DNA from 3 places in the Streptosporangium sp. NPDC002524 genome. Region 3 is predicted to be linked to each of the others. Evidence: riboswitches for the same ligand, from Rfam matches in the RefSeq annotation. Region 3 holds a riboswitch; each other region holds the start of a gene.
The links. A riboswitch is a leader RNA that binds a small molecule or an ion and turns the genes downstream of it on or off. The one in region 3 is predicted to bind S-adenosylmethionine.
Positions count from the first base shown of each region.

Region 1: another riboswitch for S-adenosylmethionine. It lies ahead of ABT053_RS41495 (glutathione S-transferase C-terminal domain-containing protein); the one in region 3 lies ahead of ABT053_RS27270 (aminotransferase class V-fold PLP-dependent enzyme).
Region 2: another riboswitch for S-adenosylmethionine. It lies ahead of thrC (threonine synthase); the one in region 3 lies ahead of ABT053_RS27270 (aminotransferase class V-fold PLP-dependent enzyme).

Region 1 covers NZ_JBEOWK010000045.1:11,740-16,914, forward strand. The annotation lists gene ABT053_RS41480 (ATP-binding cassette domain-containing protein) at 1-184, shown strand, start outside; gene ABT053_RS41485 (ABC transporter permease) at 177-929, shown strand; gene ABT053_RS41490 (DUF402 domain-containing protein) at 1,064-1,585, opposite strand; SAM riboswitch class IV at 1,638-1,750, shown strand; gene ABT053_RS41495 (glutathione S-transferase C-terminal domain-containing protein) at 1,788-2,723, shown strand; gene ABT053_RS41500 (FAD/NAD(P)-binding protein) at 2,720-4,477, shown strand; gene ABT053_RS41505 (ABC transporter substrate-binding protein) at 4,561-5,175, shown strand, end outside.
Region 2 covers NZ_JBEOWK010000049.1:354-5,528, forward strand. The annotation lists gene ABT053_RS42105 (cold-shock protein) at 349-549, opposite strand; gene ABT053_RS42110 (MoaD/ThiS family protein) at 918-1,193, opposite strand; gene thrC (threonine synthase) at 1,216-2,511, opposite strand; SAM riboswitch class I at 2,526-2,668, opposite strand; gene ABT053_RS42120 (S1 family peptidase) at 2,888-4,489, opposite strand; gene ABT053_RS42125 (RNA polymerase sigma factor) at 4,946-5,175, opposite strand, start outside.
Region 3 covers NZ_JBEOWK010000016.1:235,402-240,576, reverse strand. The annotation lists gene ABT053_RS27275 (NADH-quinone oxidoreductase subunit D) at 1-983, opposite strand, end outside; gene ABT053_RS27270 (aminotransferase class V-fold PLP-dependent enzyme) at 1,001-2,308, opposite strand; SAM riboswitch class IV at 2,361-2,476, opposite strand; gene ABT053_RS27265 (TerC family protein) at 2,710-3,612, shown strand; gene ABT053_RS27260 (cytochrome P450) at 3,650-4,849, shown strand; gene ABT053_RS27255 (SAM-dependent methyltransferase) at 5,147-5,175, opposite strand, start outside.

The sequences.
Region 1 (5,175 bases), on a different contig from region 3:
CGAGCGGTTCACCGTGCGGGGCGCCACGCTCGACGACGCGTTCCTCGCGCTGACGAACAGGGAGCCGGCGAGCGGGGGGCGGACGAACAGGGATTCGACGAAGGGGGAGCCGATGAACAGGGAGCCGGCGAACGGTCGGCCGGCGAACGGTGGGCCGGCGAGCGGGGAGCGGGCCGGTGTCTGAACTCGTCGCCTGGCCGGTGATGACCGGCCGTGCCGTCCGGCTGTCGCTGCGCAACCTCGACGCGCTGCTCACCTCGTTCCTGATGCCCGTCCTGGTCATGCTGCTGTTCGTCTACCTGTTCGGCGGCGCGATCCAGACCGGCGTCGACTACGTCACCTACGCCGTCCCCGGCATCCTCGTCATGTGCGCGTCCTACGGCGCCTCCCTGACCGCGGTCGCCGTCAGCCAGGACATGAGCCGGGGGATCGTCGACAGGTTCAGGTCGATGGACGTCGGCGGCGGGGCGTTCCTGGGCGGGCACGTGGCCGCCAGCACCGTGCGCAACCTCGCCTCGCTCGTCATCGTGTTCGTCGTCGCGTTTCTGCTCGGCTTCCGGGCGGAGGCGGGCCTGTCCGGCTGGGCCGCGGCGGCGGGGATCCTGGTGGTGTTCGTCCTGGCCGTCTCCGCGGTCTCGGCCGTGGTCGGCCTGCTGTCCAGGACGCCGGAGGCGGCGGGCGGCTTCACCTTCCTCGTGATGTTCCTGCCCTACCCGAGCAGCGCCTTCGTCCCGGTGCACACCATGCCCGCGTGGCTGCACGGGTTCGCGGAGAACCAGCCGGCCACGCCGATCATCGAGTCCGTGCGCGGCCTGCTGCTCGGTCAGCCGGTGGGGAGCGACCCGTGGAAGGCGCTGGCCTGGTGCGGCGGTTTCCTGCTGGTCTCCGCGATTCTCTCCGGCCTGCTGTTCCGCCGCCGCGCCCGCTGAGGCAACGGGTCCCTTCACGGAAGGCGTCACGCCGGACCTTTACGCAAGGCGTCGTGCCGGATGCCACCGGGCCCCGAGGGCGGGCCCGGTGGCATCCGGCTGCGGATCCCGGGATCCGCGGCCAGGTGGCCGGCTCAGCTGACCAGGGTGAGCCAGTGCGGCGTGTCCCCGAAGGGGGCGGTGCGGGCGGTGACGGCCTCCATCAGCCAGGCGGCCGAGGCGCGGGCGCTCTCCACCACGCCGGGCGGGTAGGCGTACTTGACCAGGTGCTCCTCGAACTCGTCCTCGTCGTCCAGGAAGACCCGGCTCGCGCGGCCCTTCAGCAGGTTCCGGCGGGTCCGGATCACGTCGAGGTCCAGGTCGACCATGGTGACCTCGCCGTCCTTCCACTCCGGCACCGTGGAGACGTCGCAGTAGATCTCGTGCTTGTGCGGGGCGGCGTTGAAGGCGGCCGTCCACCAGGCGTCGCGGGGGAAGAGCATCACGAACGGATGCGGCCAGGCGACCGCGGGGCCGTCGCCCTTGTGGCCGCTGGAGTCGGCCACGCACCCCGTCCACACACCGTGCTCGTCCTCGCCGAGCAGCAGGCCGCGGTGGTGCCAGTGCAGTGAGCCGTCGTACTTGCGGTAGACCACGTTCACGCTCTCATAGGACATTCCCCGACATTAAGGCTTGACAGAGATTCATGTATTTCCTACCTTCTAAATAGGTTAAGAGTGTCAGTGAGAAGCCCCGGCTGGCTGACCGGCAACCCTCGCACCGCGGCGGGGTGCCCCCGGGGGAGACCAGGCGGCACGGTGGGCGTGCCGCAAGCGCGGACCCCCTCAAGGGTCACCGAGACATGCCCGGGAGTGCCACATGTCGAAGACCAGCACACTGAACCACGCGAGCCCCGTCGACCTCGACACCCACGGCCACTACCGGCCCGGTGGCAGGCCCGGCCCGCGTTACCCCTTCCAGGGGCGCATCGGCACACCGGCCTTCCCCGCGGAGCCGGGCCGCTACCACCTCTACGTCGCGGCCGTCTGTCCGTACGCGCAGCGCGCGGCCATCGTGCGCTCCCTCAAGGGACTCCAGGACGTGGTCTCGCTCTCCTACGTCGACGACGAGCGCGACGGGCGCGGATGGGCCTTCCGCGAGCGGCGCGGCGCCGACCCGGTCAACGGGTTCACCCTCCTGCGGCAGGCGTACGAGGTGACCGAGCCCGGCTTCGACGGGCACGTCTCGGTGCCGGTGCTGTGGGACAGGACGACCGGCCGCGTCGTCAGCAACGACTTCCCCCATATCACGATCGACCTGGCCACCCGGTTCGGCGGCGACCCCGACGCCGACCTCTACCCGGAGGAGCTCAGGCCGGAGATCGACGAGCTCAACACGAGGATCTACGAGATCGTCAACACGGCGGCGGGCCGCGTGGCGGCGGCCACCACCGAGGCCGCGTACACCGAGGCGCGCGCGGCCGTGGTCGCCTTCCTGGACGAGCTGGACGACCGCCTGGCCGACCGCAGGTTCCTGTTCGGCTCGGGGATCACCGAGTCGGACGTGCGGCTCTGGCCGACCCTGCTCCGCTTCGACCTGAGCGACAACCCGGCGGCCAGGATCAGCGAGCGCCCGCTCACCGCCTTCCCCAACCTGTGGGACTACGCCAGGGACCTGTACGCCCACCCCGCCTTCCGCGAGAACACCGACTTCACCGTCATCGCCCCCGGGAAGGGCGAGACCGACGCCTGGCGGATCCCGGTCGAGCCGCTGCATGCCGACTGGGACCAGCCGCACCGCAGAGCCGCCGTATGAGCGCCTCGATCGCCGTCGTCGGCGCCGGCCCGACGGGCACCTGCCTGGTGGAGCGCATCTGCGCCAACGCCACCGACCTGCTCGGCTGGCCGTCGCTGGACGTCCACGTGATCGACCCCCACCCGCCGGGCGGCGGGCGCGTCTGGCGGCACGACCAGCCGGACCTGCTCTGGATGAACTCCGCCGCCGCCGACGTGACGCTCTTCACCGACGAGTCGGTGCGCTGCGAGGGGCCGATCCGCCCCGGGCCCACGCTGGCCGAGTGGCTCGGCGGCGACCCCGGCAGGTTCGCCTCCCGCCCGGCGCAGAACGGCTACCTCTCCCACGTCTTCCGGCACGCGGTGGCGAACGCCCCGCGCGGCGTCCGGGTGCACGTGCACGCCGCCCGCGCCGTCGACCTCGCCGACGTCCCCGGCGGGCAGGCGGTGAAGCTGGAGGACGGCCGGACGATCGAGGCCGACGCGGTGATCCTGGCCCAGGGACACGGCGACGTGACGCCGACGAGGGAGGAGGGCGCGCTGGCCGGCCTGGCCGAGCGCGGGGGACTGCGCTACCTGCCCACCGGCTACGCGGCGGACCTCGACCTGGACGGCGTCCCCGCCGGAGAGCCGGTGATCATGCGGGGGATGGGGCTCGCCTTCGTCGACCTGATGGTGCTGCTCACCTCGGGCCGGGGCGGCCGGTTCGTCCGCGAGTACGACGGGGAGCTGGTCTACCTGCCCAGCGGGCGCGAGCCCCACATGCACGTGGGGTCGCGGCGCGGGGTGCCGTACCACTCCAAGACCGGTTACCCCTTCACGGGCGCCCGCCCGCCGGTGCCGCGCTTCCTCACCCGCGAGGCGCTGGGCGAGGGGCCGTGGGACTTCCGCCGGGATGTGTGGCCGCTGGTCGCCAAGGAGCTGGCCTTCGCGTACTACCACGAGCTCGTCACCGCCCACCCCAAGCGCGTCAAGCGGAGCTGGGCGGAGTTCGAGGAGGGCTTCGCCGCAGAGGAGTGGCGCAGCCTCGCGATGCGCAAGCTGATCCGCGAGACCGTGCCCCGGCACCAGGACCGGCTCGACTTCGACCGGCTCGACCGGCCGCTGGACGGCATCCGGTTCGGCGACCAGGCCGGGCTGCAGAAGTGGATGCACGGCTATCTCGCCGCCGACCTGCGGCGACGCTCCGACCCCGCGCACAGCGCCGACCACGCGATGATCCTCGGACTGCTCTCCGCCTACGGGGTCCTCGCCGAGCTGGGCATCTCCGACCCGTGGTTCGCCGGGTTCTTCAGCTACGTCGCCAGCGGCCCGCCGGGACCCCGGCTGGAGGAGCTGCGCGCCCTCGCCAGGGCGGGGGTGGTCACCTTCCTCGGCGCGAACGTCAAGGTCGACCACCACGACGGGCGCTGGCGGGCACAGACCCCCAGCGTGCCCGGCGGCGTGACGGCCACCACCCTCGTCGAGGCGCGGCTGCCCGCGCCCAGCGTGAGCCGGGCCGTCGACCCGCTCGTCTCCGCGCTCCGCGACCGGGGCGAGCTCGACGAGGAGTCGGGCCTGGTGAACGTACGGCCCGCCGACCGCCGCCTGCTCGACAGGTCGGGCACCCCGCACCCCCGCAGGTTCGCCTTCGGCCCCTGGGTCGTCGGCGGCCGGGCCACCGGCGGCTTCGCCAGGCCCCGCCTCAACGCCCCGCTCTTCCGCCACGCCGACGCCCTCGCCCGGATCGTGCTGTCCGAGGCCGCCGGAACCCAGATACGACGGCACGTCGCATGAAGCGGTCCGACCGACCCGACCGGTACGCCGTACCGGAGCCCGTAGTACGGAACCAGGCAACAGGAAAGCGCGAGGAGAAGAACGTGAAGTTGCGATGGGGCGCCCTGGCGCTCGCCGGAGTGCTGGCGCTCGCGGCGTGCGGAGCCGAGAGCGGGGCCCCGGGCGCGGCGGCCGGAGGAGAGGGAGGCGGTGGCGCCGGTGGTGACGGCGGGTCGCTCGTCTGGGCGGTGGAGACGCAGCCGATCACCTTCAACCCGCAGCAGTGGGGCCAGAACAAGGCCCGCCTGCTGGTCCACAACCAGTTCGACGCGCTGATCGCCCGGGGCAGGAACGGCGAGTTCCTGCCGTGGCTGGCCACCTCCTGGAAGGTCTCCGACGACGGGCTCACCTACACCTTCGAGCTCCGCGACGACGTCACCTTCCACGACGGCGAGAAGTTCGACGCCGCCTCGGTGAAGGCGAACCTCGACCAGCTCGTCTCGCCCGGCTACAACGCCGCGGTCAGCGCCATCCAGCTGCGCAACTTCGACAGGGCCGAGGCGACCGCGCCGCACACCCTGAAGGTCACGCTGAAGGCCCCCGACGGACTGTTCCTCGACTTCCTCTCCTCCCCGTACGCGGGCCAGGTCTCCCCGAAGTCGCTGAAGAACGCCAAGGACCTCAAGGCGGGCGGCGTCGACGTGGTCGGCACCGGGCCG
Region 2 (5,175 bases), on a different contig from region 3:
GATCTCGCGTCACGCCGATGTGGGCCGCACGTCATCATCGGCCCGCCGAAGCCTTCCCCGCCACCCCTCGGGCCCCGTGTCGCGGCCTTCTCTGTCACCCCGCGGGCCTCGTGTCGCGCCCGCGGGCTCTCCGCCGCACCGGCGCACCGCGCGTCACTCGCGCGCACATCCCCCGCGCACCCTGCCCGCACACCGGGCCTGCGCACCCGGCCCGCTCACCCCGTACGACGCGAAAGCCCGGCTCGCCTGTGGGGGGAAGGCGAGCCGGGCTTAGGCGGTGAGGATCCAGCGGACTGCGATACCGCGGGATCCACCGGTTCTTCCCTGCGAATTCACGAAACGGCTATGTCAGACCGCCCGGACGGATTCCGCCTGCGGACCCTTCTGACCCTGGGTGATCTCGAACTCGACCCGCTGGCCCTGCTCGAGGGCACGGTAGCCATCCATCATGATCGCGGAGTAATGGACGAACACATCCTTACCACCGTCTACCGCGATGAAGCCGTAGCCCTTGTCCGCGTTGAACCATTTGACGGTGCCCTGCGCCACTTGCGACTCCTCTTACTGGTCTTAAGGACGACGCCCATTCCTCTCGCGAAGTCCTCAATCGCCGAAGCGGACTTCGCCGCGGCGATCGTTCCGACCATACCTGTGGGAAGCGGTAGGGCAACAGAGTCAAGCACCAAACTACCTCTTTACGAGAGCTTTTAGTACGAGAACAAAGTTTCATTATCACTATTAGTTAGTTGAGGGTTACATTGCTCGTCCTCTCCACAAATATGAGCTTGTGTCATAAAACACGGCACCCGCCCGGCCGGAGCCGGGCGGGTGCCGTGGAGTCGGGGCGCCCCCAGGGGTGGCGCCAGGATGGCGCTGGGGCGGCGCTGGACGGTCAGGGCCGCGCCAGGGCGGGAGGATCAGCCTCCGGCCACCGCCGGGATGATGGAGACCTGGACGCCGGAGGGCGTGGCCGTGTCGAGGTTGTCGACAAAACGGACGTCCTCATCCCCGACATAGACGTTGACAAAACGTCGGATCTTTCCCGATTCATCGAGAATCCGGGCCCCGATCCCCGGGAAGTCCGCGTCGAGCTTCTGCAGAACATCGCGCAGGGTCTCTCCCTCTCCGTTCACCTCGGCAGCACCATCGGTGTAAGTCCGGAGAATCGTCGGAATCCGCACAGAAACGCTCATAATTCAGTACCTTTCACGATTTCTAGGCGATAGCCGCACGGAATGCGTCAAGGGACGGCCGAATCACCGCGGTCGGGCGCGCCTCCGCGGCGACCGCGTCAAGGGTCTTGAGACCGTCGCCGGTGTTGAGGACCACGGTCTCGGCGTCGGGGTCGAGCGTTCCCGAGGCGACCAGCTTGCGCAGCACCCCGACGACGACGCCTCCGGCGGTCTCGGCGAAGATGCCCTCGGTCCTGGCCAGCAGCCGGATCGCGTCGACGATCTCGGCGTCGGTGACGTCCTCGACCGCCCCGCCGGTGCGGCGGGCGATGTCCAGGACGTACGGGCCGTCGGCCGGGTTGCCGATCGCCAGCGACTTGGCGATCGTGTCCGGCTTGACCGGGCGGATCACGTCGTGGCCCGCCTTGTAGGCGGCGGAGACCGGGGAGCACCCCTCGGCCTGGGCCGCGAAGATCTTGTAAGGCTTCTCCTCGACCAGGCCGAGCGCGATCAGCTCCTTGAAGCCCTTGTCGACCTTCGTGAGCTGCGAGCCCGACGCGACCGGGATGACGATCTGGTCGGGGATGCGCCAGCCGAGCTGCTCGGCGATCTCGTACGCCAGGGTCTTGGACCCCTCCGCGTAGTAGGGCCGGAGGTTGACGTTGACGAAGCCCCACTGGTCGCCCAGCTCGTCGCCGATGAGCTCGGAGCAGAAGCGGTTGACGTCGTCGTAGGTGCCCTCGATGCCGATGAGCCTGCCGCCGTACACGGAGGCCATGACGATCTTGGCCTGCTCCAGGTCGGAGGGGATGAACACGCAGGCGTCCAGCCCGGCCCGCGCGGCGGCGGCGGTCACGGCGCCGGCCAGGTTGCCGGTGGAGGAGCACGAGAGGGTGTGGAAGCCGAAGCTGCGGGCGGCCTCGACGGCGATGGCCACCACGCGGTCCTTGAAGGAGTGCGTGGGGTTGCCGGAGTCGTCCTTCACGTGCAGGGAGCGGATCCCCAGCTCGCGGGCGAGGTTTCCGGCGTTGACGAGCTTGGTCCAGCCGGGCGCCATGTTGGGCTTGCCGGCCACGTCCTCGGGGACGGGCAGCAGCGAGCGGTAGCGCCAGATGTTGGTCGGCCCCTCGGCGATCCGCTCCCGGGTCACACGCCCGAAGTCGTACGCGATCTCAAGGGGCCCGAAACACTCGTTACACGCGAAGCTGGGGCCGAGGTCGTAGCGGGCACCGCACTCCCGGCAGGAGAGGGCCACGGCGGGGCCGAAGCGCGGGTCACGCGCGCCGCCAACACGGCCGGAGGAGGTGGTGGGGTTGTTCTCAGTGGTTGCGAGCGCCATGAAGCGAGGCCTTTCCCTCATCTTCGTCTGCGGACCACCCTGGTCACAGACCGGAATTGGCACCTGTCCCGGCCGACCTCGCGCAGATCGCGAGTCTTGAACCGGGATGGTTGCCGGGGCTTCGCAGGGCCGGTCCCTCCACCCCTCTGGATGAGCAAATATTCAGTTGTGAACCTGACGCGCAGGTCCTAAGCACTCTACCCCGCCCCGCCGCCCTCCTGACTCCTTGTCTCACTGTGCGAGACATGACGTGTTATCCAGCGGACAACCGGGGCCGGTCCGCCGGTCGTGGGGCATCCGGCACCCGCCGGGGAAAGCCGGTGAGGTCCCCGCCGGGCCCGGCGGGGACCTCACCTCTCCTCCCGGTCGCCGCGGGCTACGGGGTCCGGTACCCCAGGGTGTAGGGGCCGGAGCCGGCCGCGGAGAACACCCGGTAGCGGTAGTAGCCGGCCGTGCCGGTGTAGGAGATCCTCTCGTCGGGGCCCGCGCTGTCGGAGGTGGCGACGACCGTCCAGCTCGCGCCGTTCCACTTCTGCAGGTACAGGTCGAAGTCGGTGCCGTCGACGCCGTCCAGGCAGCCGGTGTGCAGGCCCGTGACGGTCGAGCGGTAGTAGAGGTTGTTCGGCTGGTAGACGGACTGACCGGCGGACAGGGTGCCGGTGTAGGTGTTCGGGAAGCCGATGCAGGTGCCCGTGACCGGTGGCGGCGGGTTGCCCGCGGTGGTCCTCAGGCTCAGGCCGTAGGCGGTGAGGATCTCGGCGACCGGCTGGAAGTAGGTGGTGCCGCCCTGGCTGCAGTCGCCGGAGCCCCCCGAGGTGACGCCCTGGGCCTGGTCGACGGAGATGAAGGAGCCTCCGGAGTCGCCGGGTTCGGCGCAGACGTTGGTGCGGGTCAGCTGGAAGACGGTGCCCTGGGGGTAGGTGACGCTGGCGTCGCGCTGCTGGATGAGGCCGCAGTGCCAGTCGGTGGTGGAGCCCGACCGGCAGACCGAGGCCCCCTCGATGGCGACCCGGGCTCCGGCGACGGGCACGGTGCCGCCCTCGCCGTTGTCCACCGCCGGGGTCGCCGTCCAGCTGGCGTTGACGGCGACCCAGGAGTAGTCGTTGCCCGGGAAGGACGACCCCTGGAAGGTGCCCTGGATGACGCGGTTGAAGCCGGTGGTGGTGTCGCCGGTCCTGCCGCAGTGCCCGGCGCTGACGAAACCGTTCTGGGTGCCCTTGAGCACGGAGAAGCCGATCGAGCAGCGGCTGGTGACACCGATGTAGTAGGCCTCCCCGCCCACCAGGTTGTACAGCGGCTGGGGAACCTCGGTGGAGGGCAGCACGACCACCGCGGTCTCGTCCACGCCGGCGCTCTCGACGACGGTCTGGGCGACGTTGGGGAGCGGGGCGAGGACGACCACCTTGTTCCGCTTCACGTCGACGTAGCGCACGCTCGACACGAGCGGCTGGGCCGGCAGGGTGCTGTCGAGCTTCTTCTTGATCGCGGCGAGCTCCGCGAACGACCTGGGGACGACCTCCGCCAGGGCGCCCGCGGAGACGATCATGGGGATGTCGGCGGCGCTGGTGGTGGCCATCACCAGGGACTGCGCGCTGTTTCCCCGGAGCCAGGTGCCGCCGAAACGGGGACCGAGCCTCTTGGTCAGCCGCAGCGCGATCGGGGTCAGGCGGGCCTCGTTGAGCAGGCGGGCCTGAGCCTGGGCCGCGGTGAGACCGAGATCGCGCTGGAGCGCCTCCAGCATGCCCGGCGGGGGTTGCATCACGGCCGACGCGGCAGACAGGGCCGACGCGGGCGACAAGGCCAACGCGGACGAGGCGGGCGAGGCGGGCGAGGCGGGCGACATGGCCGACGCGGACGAGGCGGCGGTCGTGCCCGGGGCGCTCGCCGCCCGGCGGTCGGCGCCGGCCGGCACGGCGGCCAGGGCGAGTGCGATGACCGCCAGGACGCACCCGGCGCCGGCGGCATGTCTGCGGGACATGTGGTCTCTCCTCGGCCTCGGTTTCCAGAAGCGTGAGGGGAGATCACCGCGGGTCACCGATCGATCACGTGACGCGGGCAACGCCACTTTAGATCAGACGAGTCCTCCCGAGGCCGTCGAAGCCGCGCGCCACGCGGAGGAGATTCCCGGACGGCACCCAGCGGCCGGGTGCCGCTCCCGGCCGGTCATCGCCCCCGGCCGGGCACGGCCCCGCCGGGCCGACGCCCCACCCCGATCGGGCGGGCACTCCGGCCGGACGGCCGCTCAAAGCGGGCACGCCCCCGGACCGGGCAGCCCGCTCATGTCAGGCAACCCGCTCGCACCGGGCGGCCGCTCAAAGCGGGCACGCCCCCGGACCAGGCAACCCGCTCATGTCGAACAGTCCGCTCGTGCCGGGCAACCCACTCATCCCGGGCGGCCGCTCAAAGCGGACACGCCCCCGGACCGGGTGGCCGGTCAGAAGCCGTAGGCGTCGCCCAGGGCGCCCTGGACGTACTTGCGCGCCTGGTGGATCCGTGACTTGGCGGTCCCCAGCGGGATGCGCAGCTGCTCGGCCACCTCGTTGTAGTCGAGCTGGCAGATGTCGCGCAGCACCAGCGCCTGGGCCAGCTCCGGCTTCTCGGCCTCCAGCGCCTCCATCGCGTCGAGCAGGTCCAGCCGGGACCCGGCGATCACGCTCACCCGGG
Region 3 (5,175 bases):
TACGTGTGGCCCTCGGGGACCTTCAGCACCTTGGGCAGGCGCTGGTTGACCGGCCCCGGGGGCAGGTCGAGGAGGCGTTCCACGCAGGCGTCGGCGAGGTCGAGGGAGACCTTCACCTGTTCCAGCAGCACCTCGAAGCGGGCGTGGCAGTCTCCCGCCGACCGGGTGACGACCTTCACCGGCAGCTCGCCGTAGGCGAGGTAGGGCTCGTCCCTGCGCAGGTCGACGTCGAGGCCCGCGGCGCGGGCGATGGGGCCGCTCACGCCGTACTGCATGATCGTCTCGCGGTCGAGGACGCCCACCCCGCGCGTGCGGGCGAGGAAGATCTCGTTCCCGGTGACCAGGTTCTCGATGTCGGGCAGCCGCCGCCGCACGTCGGCCACGGCCTGGGAGACCCGGCCCGTCCACCCCTCGGGGATCTCCTCCTTGAGGCCGCCGACCCGGTTGAACATGTAGTGCATGCGCCCGCCGGAGATCTCCTCCATCACGGCCTGGAGGGTCTCGCGCTCCCGGAACGCGTAGAACATCGGGGTGATCGCGCCGAGCTCCAGCGGGTAGGAGCCGAGGAACATCAGGTGGCTGAGCACCCGGTTGAGCTCGGCCATCAGCGTGCGCGTCCAGACCGCCCTGACCGGCACCTCCATGCCGAGCATCCGCTCCACCGCGAGCACGACGCCCAGCTCGTTGGCGAACGCCGACAGCCAGTCGTGCCGGTTGGCCAGCACGATGATCTGCCGGTAGTCGCGCACCTCGAAGAGCTTCTCCGCGCCCCGGTGCATGTAGCCCACGACCGGCTCGGCCGAGCTGATCCGCTCGCCGTCCAGGGTGAGGCGCAGCCGCAGCACGCCGTGCGTGGACGGGTGCTGCGGGCCGATGTTGAGGATCATGTCCTCGGTCGCGAGCTCCTTGCCGTGCGCCCCCCGCACGGCCTCGGCTCCCGCCCCCATTCCCACGTTCAGCTCGCGGGGCGCGCCTTCAGTCATAGGGCCATGCTGTCACGTCAGCCGCGCGAGGCAAGATCCCGCAGGGCGTCGACCAACCGGTCGACGTGCTCGGAGGTCGTGCCGATGCCGATGGAGGCGCGGACGGCGGAGGCGGTGACGTCGTCGCAGCCACCGTCCTTGGCGCCCAGCAGGTGCCGTACGAAGGGGTGGGCGCAGAACTTGCCGTCGCGGACGCCGATGCCGTAGTCGCCGGACAGGGCCTCGGCGACCTCGCGGGCGGTGAAGCCGTCGACCACGAAGGAGACGATGCCGACGCGCGGGTGGTCCGGGCCCCACAGGGACAGCTCGTGCACGCCGGGGACCGAGGCGAGGCCCGCGCGCAGGCGCCCGAGGAGGCGCTCCTCCTCGCGGACCAGCGGGGTCCAGCCGGTGGCGGTGAGGGCGTCGCAGGCCGCGGCGAGCGCGACGGCGCCCAGCACGTTCGGGGTCCCGGCCTCGTGCCGGGCCTCGGGGTCGTCGTGCCACTCGGTGCCGTCGTCCTCCACGGCCTTCACCGCGCCGCCGCCCCGCAGGTACGGGTCGGCCTCGGCGAGCCAGTCGGAACGGCCGATCAGCGCGCCCGTGCCGAACGGCGCGTAGAGCTTGTGGCCGGAGAAGACCACGTAGTCCAGGTCGAGCGCCGTCAGGTTGAGGCGGCGGTGCGGGACGAGCTGCGCGGCGTCGACGAGGACGCGGGCCCCGTGGCGGTGGGCGATGTGGGCCAGCGCGGCGATCGGCCAGAGCTCCCCGGTGACGTTGGAGGCGGCGGTCACGACGAGCAGCTTGGGGCCGTCGATCGCGGCGAGGGCGTCGTCGGCGGCGCGGACGGCCTCGCCGGGGAAGGCGGGGGCGGCGAGCCGCACGACCCGGTCCCAGGGCAGCAGCGAGGCGTGGTGCTCGGTCTCGAAGACCACCGCGGTGGTGCCCTCGGGCAGGCTGCGGGCGAGCAGGTTGGTCGCGTCCGTGGTGTTGCGGGTGAAGATCACCGAGTCGTCGGGACGGGCGCCGACGAAGGCGCGGACCGTGTGCCTGGCCTGCTCGTAGCGGGCCGTGGTCAGCTGGGACGCGTACCCGGCGCCGCGGTGGACGCTGGAGTAGGCCGGGAGCGCGGCGGCGACGGCGGCGCTCACCGGCTCCAGACAGGGGGCGCTCGCGGCGTAGTCGAGGTTGGCGTAGCGGACGAGCCTGCCGCCCCTGACCGGGACCTCCAGGTCCGAGCCGAGCACGGCCGGGATCGGGCGGTCACCGGAGGACGCGCGGGTCTCGGGGACGCTCACCGGGACGACGGGGCTCTCGGGGGTGCTGAAGATCGTCAGGGTGGACATGCCAGGGCTCCTTCGAGGTCATCGGACCCCAACCCGTGACACAGGTGCCTGGAGCCCGCGCTTGCCCGGCACACCTCGTGCCGGACCAGGTCCTCACCCGGGGCACCCCGCCGCGGACGCGAGGGTTGCCGGCCAGCGAGCCGGGGCTTGTCACTGGCACTCATGACCTACGGGGGAACTATAACCGACACCCCGCGGTGCCTCGCAAGTCCGAAACGTGATCAACCCGGTATCGGAGCCGGGGCGAGCGCCCTCGGAGGCACTTGGCGAATTTGACAGCGAAGCGTGATGACGGGGAAGGAACTTCGGGCGCCTCCCGGTCGTCCTGGCAGTCAGCCGGACAAGCGTTCGGGCAGTTGGCCGACGGTGTGTGCATGCGCCGACCGACGAAGGAGAAATCAATGGACTGGGTGACCAACCCGGAGATATGGATAGGGTTCTTCACCCTTGTCGCCCTGGAGATCGTCCTGGGAATCGACAACATCATCTTCATCTCGATCCTGGTGAGCAAGCTCCCGCCCGAACAGCGCGACAAGGCGCGCAGGCTCGGCCTCGCCGTCGCCCTGATCAGCCGCCTGTTGCTGCTGCTGGCGCTGTCGTGGGTGGTGAGACTCACCGAACCGATGTTCGAGGTCTTCGGGCAGGGGATATCGGGGCGCGACCTGATCCTGATACTCGGCGGCCTGTTCCTGCTGGGCAAGAGCGTCCACGAGATGCACGGCAGCCTGGAGGGCGACTCCGGCCACTCCGAGGGCAGGGTGGCCGCGTCCTTCACCTCGGTGATCATCCAGATCATGATCCTCGACGTCGTCTTCTCGCTCGACTCGGTGATCACCGCGGTCGGCATGGTCGACGAACTGGGTGTCATGATCGCGGCCGTCATCGTCTCGGTCATCGTGATGCTGGTCGCCTCCGGGCCGATCAGCCGCTTCGTGGAACGGCACCCGAGCATCAAGATGCTCGCCCTGTCCTTCCTGGTGCTGATCGGCGTCGTGCTCATCGCCGAGGGCTTCGAGCAGCACATCTCCAAGGGCTACATCTACTTCGCGATGGCGTTCTCCCTGCTGGTGGAGCTGCTGAACATCCGGATGCGCGGCAAGGCGAAGAAGCGGAAGCCGGTCGAGCTGCGTTCCCGCTACGAGGCCGACGACCAGACCGGCACGGAGAGGCCGGAGAGCCCGGAGACACCGGGAACCCCGGCGAACCCGGTGGGCCAGGCGGCTCCGGCGGGTCAGACGGCTCCGGCGGGCCGGGCGGACGAGCGGGGCGAGAGGGGAAAGCCCGACGAGCGGCCCGGCTCCTGAGCCGGGGGTCAGCGAGACCGGGGATTACGATGCCTACGTGCGCTTTGATCCCTGGAATCCGGAATTCGTCGCCCACCCCTACGACGTCTACGACGAGCTGAGACGAGAGCGGCCGGTCAGCTTCTTCGAGCCGACCGGCCAGTGGCTGGTGGCCAGGCACGCCGACGTCAACGCGCTGCTGCGGGACCGCAGGCTCGGCCGCTCCTACCTGCACGTGGCCTCGCACCGGGAGTTCGGCAGGCCGGACGACCCCGACTTCCAGGACCCGTTCTGGCGGGTGATCAGGGCGGGGATGCTCGACGTCGAGCCGCCGGTGCACACCAGGCTCCGGCGGCTGGTGTCGAAGGCGTTCACCCCCCGCATGGTCGAGGCGCTCCGCCCCAAGGTCGCCCGGATGGCCGGGGAGCTGGTGGACGACTTCGTCGGGCGCGGCGGCGGGGACCTGATCGCCGAGGTCGCCGAGCCGCTCCCGGTCACCGTGATCGCCGAGATGCTCGGCGTCCCCGAGGCCGACCGGCACCTGCTGCGTCCCTGGTCGGCCGACATCTGCGGCATGTACGAGCTCCAGCCGTCGATCGAGGCCCAGCACACGGCCGTACGGGCGGCCGAGGAGTTCTCCGCCTACCTCGTCGAGCTGGCCCGCGCCCGCAGGGCCGACCCCGGGGACGACCTGATCAGCGCGCTCGCCCTGGTGGCCGACGAGGGCGACAGGCTCACCGAGGAGGAGCTGGTCGGCACCTGCGTGCTGCTGCTCAACGCCGGGCACGAGGCCACCGTCAACGTCACCGGCAACGGCTGGTGGTCGCTGTTCCGCAACCCGGCCGAGCTGGACCGGCTCCGCGCCGACCACGCCCTGCTGCCCACGGCGGTCGAGGAGCTGATGCGCTGGGACACCCCGCTGCAGATGTTCGAACGCTGGGTGCTGGAGGACATCTCGGTGGGCGGGATCGACATCCCGCGCGGCACCGAGGTGGCACTGCTGTTCGGCTCGGCCAACCGCGACCCCGAGGTCTTCGCCGACCCCGCCCGCCTGGACGTGGGCCGGGCCGACAACCCGCACATCTCCTTCGGCGCCGGGATCCACTTCTGCCTGGGGGCCCCGCTGGCGAGGGTCGAGCTGATCGAGTCCTTCGGCGCCCTGCTGCGCAAGGCGCCGAAGATGGAACTCGCCGCCGAGCCGTCCTGGGGACCGGGCTACGTCATCCGCGGTCTGGAATCCCTCCAGGTACGGGTCTGAGAGCGGGTGCGAGTCTGAGAGCGGGTGCGGGTCCAAGAGCGGTCCGGCGCGTGACCCGAGTGCCGCCACGCACGGCCGTGCGGCACCCCGCCCGCTTCGCCGGAACCCCCGGAACCTCGGAACCCCCAGAAGCCCGGAACCCCCGCAACCCCGGGGCCTCCGGAGCCCTCGGAACCCTGGAGCTCTCGGAAGCCCGGAGCCCCCGGAGCCCCCGGAACCCCCGAGCCTTCGAAACCTCGGAACCCTCGGAACCCCTGGCCGGGCGGCCCCCCGCCGGAACGGTGTCGGCCCGCCAGGTCAGAGACGGCTCTGCGAGAGCCAGCCGA